DNA from 2 places in the Colwellia sp. MT41 genome. Region 1 is predicted to be linked to the other one. Evidence: predicted binding sites of a transcription regulator. Region 1 holds the regulator's gene; the other holds the start of a gene.

What was found. The regulator FliA, encoded in region 1, starts transcription of late flagellar genes. The targets are predictions, from matches to a motif close to CTAAAGNTNNNNNNNNNNNNGCCGATA.
Region 2: CMT41_RS05165 (DUF5610 domain-containing protein) is a predicted target of FliA. The motif match lies at 2,136-2,162, and genes of this name have one in related genera.

The regions. Positions count from the first base shown of each region.
Region 1 is NZ_CP013145.1:1,366,311-1,370,338, forward strand. It holds gene flhF (flagellar biosynthesis protein FlhF) at 1-1,373, shown strand, start outside; gene CMT41_RS05785 (MinD/ParA family ATP-binding protein) at 1,420-2,262, shown strand; gene CMT41_RS05790 (RNA polymerase sigma factor FliA) at 2,306-3,025, shown strand; gene cheY (chemotaxis response regulator CheY) at 3,130-3,513, shown strand; gene CMT41_RS05800 (protein phosphatase CheZ) at 3,588-4,028, shown strand, end outside.
Region 2 is NZ_CP013145.1:1,221,853-1,225,880, forward strand. It holds gene CMT41_RS05150 (transporter substrate-binding domain-containing protein) at 1-351, opposite strand, end outside; gene CMT41_RS05155 (hypothetical protein) at 625-924, opposite strand; gene CMT41_RS05160 (OmpA family protein) at 931-1,599, opposite strand; gene CMT41_RS05165 (DUF5610 domain-containing protein) at 2,200-2,817, shown strand; gene CMT41_RS05170 (PilZ domain-containing protein) at 3,284-4,028, shown strand, end outside.

The DNA of each region.
Region 1 (4,028 bases):
CAAGAGAAGTAAGTAATGATGTGGTTAGCCTTGGTCAACAAACACAGCGGCACAATAATACTTCATCTTCATCTTCCTCTACATCTACCTCTTCATCCTCAGTGGTAAGTGATAATAGCGCGGAAGATGTACCCGCTGATAGCTTATCGGCATTACTTAATCGTCAAGTGCAACATCCGACTCAGTACCAGTCAAGTCATCAAACAGCTCAGCAGCAAGAGTCCAACAGCCTTGATAAAACGACTATAAAGCAGCAACTAAAGAGTTTTACTGACCGTCTCAATCAACCCAATACTGATAGCTTGCCGCCAGCGATAGCAGAGCAAGGCGCTAACGCGGAAGATGTTCAAGATGATGACCAGATAACGGCTATCGTATCGAATAATATATCAAGCCCAAGTCCCTTAGCGGTTGATGTCAATGATGATGTCCAGGTGTCTTCACAAGATTTTGTCAAGATGCAGCAAGAGATGGCCTCAATTCGTTCGTTACTAGAACATCAAGTTTCAGGTTTAATGTGGCAAGATATGGCGCAAAAGGATCCACAACGCGCAGTACTGGTCAATCGTTTACTTGCTTTAGGGCTGAATGAACAAATCGCCGATCAAATTGCCGGCTATGTACCTGAACAGTCGACTGCAGAGGAAGCATGGGCGCAAGCAACTCAACTTATTGCTAAGCAAATTAATACCACACAAAATGATATTATCACTCGTGGCGGTGTTGTTGCGCTGGTTGGCCCAACCGGGGTAGGTAAAACTACCACCATAGCAAAACTTGCCGCAGGTTTCTCGCAAGTACATGGCAGCGATCAAGTTGCTCTTATTTCCACCGATACTTTCCGTATTGCTGGTTTTGAGCAATTAGCAACTTATGGCAAGATTATTGGCTGTCAGGTGAGCCTTGCTAAAGATAGCCAAGCGTTAGATACTCTGTTACAGCAATACTCTAAGAAGAAATTAATTTTAATTGATACTGCTGGCATGGGACAACGTGACATTCGTTTAGCAGAACAATTAACCGCCTTAGTGGCGAACGCTAGGGTTAGAATTAGAAATTATTTAGTTTTAGCGGCTAATACGCAACAAGGCGTAATGCAAGAAAACGTAGATCGCTTTAAAAAGATACCATTATCGGGTTGTATTTATACTAAACTCGATGAAAGTATCAGTATTGGTGAAATAATTACAACTTCGATTCAAAATGGCTTACCAATAGGGTATCTTACTGATGGGCAAAGAGTTCCAGAAGATATTAAAGTTGCAAATGCTGAGAAACTCGTTAATCTGGCAGATAAGATGGCAAGTAAGTCAGTAAATAACAATGTAAGTGTAATGCGGCCAATGCCAGTTGCTCCCGCCGCAATAGTATAAGGTTCTAGCTAGTAGCTAAATAGATATGATTAGAAGTAATAATTAAATGATAGATCAAGCGAGCGGCTTAAGAAAGATGCAAAATCTACAGCAAGTTAAAGTAGTGGCAGTTTCAGGCGGAAAAGGTGGCGTTGGTAAAACGAACACCGCCCTTAATACAGCCGTTGCTCTAGGGCAACAGGGTAAACGAGTTTTAGTGCTTGATGCCGATTTAGGCCTGGCTAATGTAGATGTGATGTTAGGGTTAAGAGTAAAACGTAACTTATCTCATGTATTATCAGGTGAATGTGAGCTTGATGATATTATTATTGAAGGTCCTGCAGGGATTAAGATTATTCCCGCAACATCCGGTTCACAGTCTATGGTGGATTTAACGCCATCAGAGCATGCCGGTCTCATTAGAGCCTTTAGTGAAATGAAAACGCAGTTCGATGTGTTGATAATTGATACCGCGGCTGGTATTTCCGATATGGTGTTAAGCTTTACCAGAGCTGCACAGGATGTGATGTTAGTTGTTTGTGATGAACCCACCTCTATTACTGATTGCTATGCCTTAATGAAATTACTCAGCCGTGATCACGGTGTCTTTAAATTTAAAGTTGTTGCTAATATGGTTCGTAGTCCTAGAGAAGGACAACAACTTTTTGCAAAATTAACAAAAGTAACCGATAGGTTTCTCGATGTGGCTATAGAGCTAGTCGCGGTAATACCCTTCGATGAAAATGTTCGCAGATCAGTACGTAAGCAACAACTGATTGTGGAAGCTTATCCTCAATCTCCAGCAGCGTTAGCTTATATTGATTTAGCCACTAAAGTTAGCCAATGGCCAGTTCCTAAACAAGCTTCAGGGCACCTAGAATTCTTTATTGAGCAGTTACTAGGGAACTAAATAACTGAGTAATTAAGTATGTCTTCAATGAGAGCGATAATACGTGGTAAAAGCAAATAGCTACAATAGTCTAATTGATAAAACAGCTTTGCTTGAACAACATACTGTTTTGGTCAAGCGCATTGCTTATCATTTACTGGCAAGGTTGCCAGCAAGTGTGTTAGTCGATGACTTAATTCAATCGGGTATGATTGGTTTATTTGAAGCAGCCAAAAATTTTGATAATAGCAAAGGTGCTAGTTTTGAAACATTTGCTGGCATTAGAATTCGTGGCGCTATGCTTGATGAAATACGTCGAGGCGATTGGACGCCAAGATCTGTTCACAAAAATAGCAGAATGATAAGTGAAGCCATTAAACAACTCGAAGCGCAGCGTGGTCGAGATGTTTCTGATATTGAAGTGGCTGAAAAACTTGATATTTCACTAAATGACTACCATCATATATTAAGTGAAGTCAGTACAGGAAAAATACTCGGCATTGACGATTTAGGCGTTAATGAAGATGCGATAAAATTAGCTGATAGTTGCCGTGGTGATGATCCATATCATAGTATTGAACACAGTGCTTTTAAAAAAGGCCTAGCTCAATGCATTAGCTCTTTACCAGAGAGAGAAGCTTTAGTACTGTCTCTATATTACGATGAAGAATTAAACTTACGAGAAATAGGTCAAGTTCTTGATGTAAGTGAATCTAGGGTAAGCCAAATACATAGTCAAGCGATGCATCGTCTAAAAGCACGCATGCATTCTTGGCAAAGTTAGCTAAACTTGTCAGCTGAGCGCTTGCTATAAAATAACTACCTTGTTAGGTAAAAAAAGAATAGATATAAAAAAAAATTAATTTGAATGTTTTGCCGGAGGGTGCCTTGGATAAAAATATGAAAGTGCTTGTTGTTGATGACTTTTCAACCATGAGACGTATAGTGAAAAATTTGTTGCGAGATTTAGGGTTTACCAACATTCAAGAGGCGGATGATGGCAGTACAGCTTTACCTATGCTTCAAGGTGGTGATTTTGATTTTGTGGTAACAGACTGGAACATGCCAGGCATGCAAGGTATAGATTTGCTGAAAGCAATCCGTGCTGATGCAAGCCTATCACATATCCCAGTATTACTTATTACCGCAGAAGCTAAAAAAGAACAAATCGTGATGGCAGCTCAAGCAGGTGTTAATGGCTATATTGTTAAACCTTTTACCGCCGCAACATTAAAAACTAAGATAGAGAAGATTTTTGAGCGCTTAGCTTAATGTGCGAACTTTAGTTAGCACATTAGTGCTTAGCTAAAGTAAGGTTTTGATAAATATTGTATTAAGGACTTTGCATGACTATAGCTATGACGGGGCGGATCTCATTAGAGCAAGCAAAATCTGTGGTTGAGTTTTTAGAATTAGGTCAGCAAGATGAAGCGAATGCTATTATTGCTGAGATTCAAAACCCAATCAATTCAGAACTTTTTGCTGAAATTGGTAAATTAACACGCCAGCTTCATGATTCGTTAACAAATTTCCAACTAGACTCTAGGTTGTCTGATCTCGCTACCTCAGATATCCCCGATGCCAAAGAACGGTTGAATTTTGTTATTACTAGAACAGAAGAAGCCGCTAATAAAACCATGGATGCAGTTGAGGCTATTTTTCCTGTTGTCAATACTATGGCTGAACAAGTAGCCGCCGTAAATCCGTCATGGACTAAGTTGATGAACAATGAGTTAGACTTAACCGAGTTTAAATCATTGTGCCTTGATATCGATACCTTATTAAAA
Region 2 (4,028 bases), 140 kb from region 1:
ATTGGCGACACAGACATCATCTTTAGTAATAAGCATTTGATTTATTCGAGGTGCTGTCACTCGCACTATTTGAACATCATATTGTGGTGATTTTTTCAATTGTTGAATGATTAAATTTTCAATATAAGAAGCGGTTGACGATTCAGCAGAATTTTTAGCTAATAGATCTATATTTTCAATCTTGTCTTCTACTAACCAAAGGATTTTTTTCTTGCTTACCTGCTCATGTATTGACTCACTTTGCGCCGTGGCACTATAAGTAACGCTGTAAAGAGCGCCAATAAAAACAGTAAAGCTAATGAATGAGGCTAGCATTGGTGGTGAGGGAAATAGCTTCAAGGAAAATGTCATCTGAGTAAAAATTCGGCTTATTCTAACTGTATTTTATTTAATAAAATAGCTTTCATCGCTGCAAAGCTATAAATATCACTCACAACCTAAACCACTCACGACCCGTAACCTGGATATAGAGCAGGAGCTCGCAAATAATTTCATGATTTCACCGCTACGGTAAGCATTCAATAATGTATCGGTTAACAAATAGGGTTATTTTACCCATTTAAAAAGCCCCTGCATATATATATGAGGAGCTTTTTATAAAGAGCTTTGTAAGCCGTATAACAGTTAAGTTATTGGCGGACAGCCTTGAACAAGCATAGCAACAGTGGCTGCAGATTTCACATTTTCGTAATATGAGCTAGCATCCGTTTCAGCGCTTGGCGTAATCACTAATCCTGACATCTCAGCGATTTGCTTAAGCGTAGCAAAAGACGTTTTGTCTGCCTCATAAGCCGCCAATGCGCTGGTTATTTGTCCACAAGAATAACTATTAGCCAAGCCTTTTGAATAAGCACTTTGCAACTCTGTTGCGCTTTGGCATGCTGATAATACGACGATCATTAACACTGAAAGTAAATATTTCATAGTTAATTACTCTGTAATTGGCAACAGAGTGATTTCTACTCTTCTATTAAGCTCTTTACCCGCCTTAGTCGCATTACTGGCTACTGGCTGAGTTTCACCAAAGCCAATTCTCTCTATTCTATCAGTGATAACACCAGCACCAATTAGATAGGTAGAAACTGACTGCGCACGACGTTCAGACAAACGTTGATTAAGTGCATTCGAGCCTGAGCTATCTGTATGGCCAGCTATCACTATCAAGGTTTTGTCGAATTCTTGTAACACTAAAACAACTGAATCTAATACCGATAAAAAGCTTTGTTCAATATTAGTATTACCGGAAGCAAAGGTAATATTGCTCGGCATAATAAGGTTGATGTTATCTCCGTCACGCTCAACGCTAACGCCTGAACCACGTAATTGTTTTCTTAATTTAGCTTCTTGGCTATCCATGTAGAAACCAATGCCACCACCAATCGCAGCGCCACCGACTGCCGCTTGTAAAATTCTACGATTTCTTTTACTAATATCGTCTTCATTTTTGTTGGCTAAATAGGCAGCTACTGCGGCCACACTAGCACCAATACCAGCGCCTTTGGCGGTATTACTGACTTTTTCCTCACCAGTATATGGGTCAAAAGTCGAACAGCCGGTTAGGGCAAGACACGTCATTAGCGGGATAGTAAATAATTTCATTTTTTTTCCTTAAAAAGTGTTTTATGAGTTTGGGGTTTGAATATGGTGTTTTAGCATAACTGCCATTATATTTTTAACGCTAGCTTTTTCATATTCATCGCCCATACTTTTTGGTAACAGAGTAGAGAATAAATAGTAAACAGACTTTAAATTATGGGCAAAGCTAACGGTATAAAGGTAACAGTATGTAGTAAAACCGCGATTATAGGTGTCTGGACTTGTCCATGTCCAGATGTATTTATCTTTTAATTATTATGACAAGGGCTATGGCTTCTTGGGACGGATAACCGTTTTCGTACAGCTTTTAGTTGTTTGATCGTATCACAATTATTCATTTTTATTAAATTGAATAATTGTGATAATAAATGATGTGAAAAATGACATCAGAGTAAACTAAATAAATAGTCTATGATGCTATTTTAAGCGGGAAGGCAATAGTAAAACTTGAAGTTAATACTGAAATAGCACCTAAATATTAGCTACATTCTTGATGATTAATAGAGAATTTCATTGCCTGAAATATAGTCAGATTAACGCTTAAGTTATACTTCACAGTGCCGATACTTTTTATATAAGCTTTGATAAATAGAGGTAGATATTATGAGCGCACCAATTAACACGAATACTTCATTTAACCAAGAGGTTCGATCCTTAGCAAAATCCCCTGATAAAAAAGATAATGAACCCATGGGGCAGCAAGTCTCTAAATATGCCCATAATAAAAAATCGGTAGAAGTACAAGAGCCGATTGCGGTCAGCCAGAAAAAACAACTTAATGCAGCCATTATAGAATCTTCGCTGAAATTCAGTAAAACACTCGGCGATAAGCCGCTGTCACTGCTGTTAAAAACCGCCTTGCAAGGAATAAATGAAGCCCTTAAAGAACGAAACGTTGAGAGCAGCGTTGAGGACGCTTATGAGTCGGGCATTGATTTTAGCCCCGAAGCGACGGCAGAGCGTATTGTTGCTTTTAGCACGCAGTTTTTGGCCTCTTATCGGGAGCAAAATCCACAAATGGACGAAGAGCAATCGTTAACTGCCTTTGTTGATATTATTCGTGGCGGCATAGAGCAAGGTTTTACAGAAGCCAAGGATATACTCGGAGGTTTCAAAGTATTAGCGGGAGATATTGCCAGTAATATTGATAAAACTTACGAGTTGGTTCAACAGGGATTACAGTCTTTTGTCGACTCTTTTAGTAAGAATGAGGAAGAGTAAACTAGCTTCTTCTTAAATAATGGCCATTTATAAAGGTTAGTTTGTAGAAAAACCCTAATTTTAGATAAAAAGGCGAACCAGCAATGGTTCGCCTTTTTTAATGCTAGCAAGCGCCATTCAATTCAAGTTGTCTTTTTTATCGGCATTGTTGACCTAAGACGATGGAAAGCTTAATGTCACCCTAGCGTGATAAATAGACAGTCGTTCAATAAATCACCGTTCATTTTTGACAAAAACTGATGGTCATTTGTATTTGATGGCCTAAAAACTGACGGCTTTATCGGCAAGTGAATATTGGCTGGTAAATTTTATTATTAACCTAAACATAACAATAAAGGCTTCATTTATCGGCGGTAAACATTAGTTTATCGCAATAACATAAGCTAAGAATATGATTTTAAAATATTTTAAAATATTTTAAAATATTTTAAAATATGTTCATGTAACAGATAAGGTACAACGACTAATGAGTAGTGCAATAAGTCCTCACTTAGTGAAATTTACCAAGCAAATATTAAGTTTAGTTCCTTATGCCAGCAACGACAGACTAGAATACCTTGTTCAAAAACTATTACCTGAAGAAGGTACCGGTCAACATCTGGCCGTTAAAAATGAAATAAAAAAACTTGCTCAACAAGCAACTAAATCGATTGATTTACGGTTGTTTTTTAGCGATTGTGAGATGGTTAAACACAATAAAATAAGCCATTATCTTGATTCCGCAGGTAAAGTGTTTTTCGAGCAAAAATTAGTGGCATACCAAAATATTTACACCATAGCGATTTATCATGAAGTTATTGAAAATGCTCAAGAGAGAGTCGCTAAGAAAGCGATAAATAAAAATAACAATACACACGAAAATAGCCATAGCAGTAAAAATGCCACCTTTAAAATAGATAAAACTGAACCGAAACCCTTAGTGAATAAAAACCGAATAATTCATGAAATAAAGAGCCTTAACTCTTCTTGTAAAGTCTTTCTTAATCCAATTATGGGCATGACATCGAAAGGAAAGAAAGCCGTTGGTATAACGGCTAGTATTGAAAAAATGAATAACAGAAAAGTTATCATTAGGACGTTAAATAAAATAGAGCATATTAAATCTAACAAAGTGTATTTATGGTTATATGACCATCATAAAGAAATAGATTTTGATAAAGAACTCGAACTGGGCTTTGAGATAATTGATAGTCAAAGCTCGTCAGTAAATA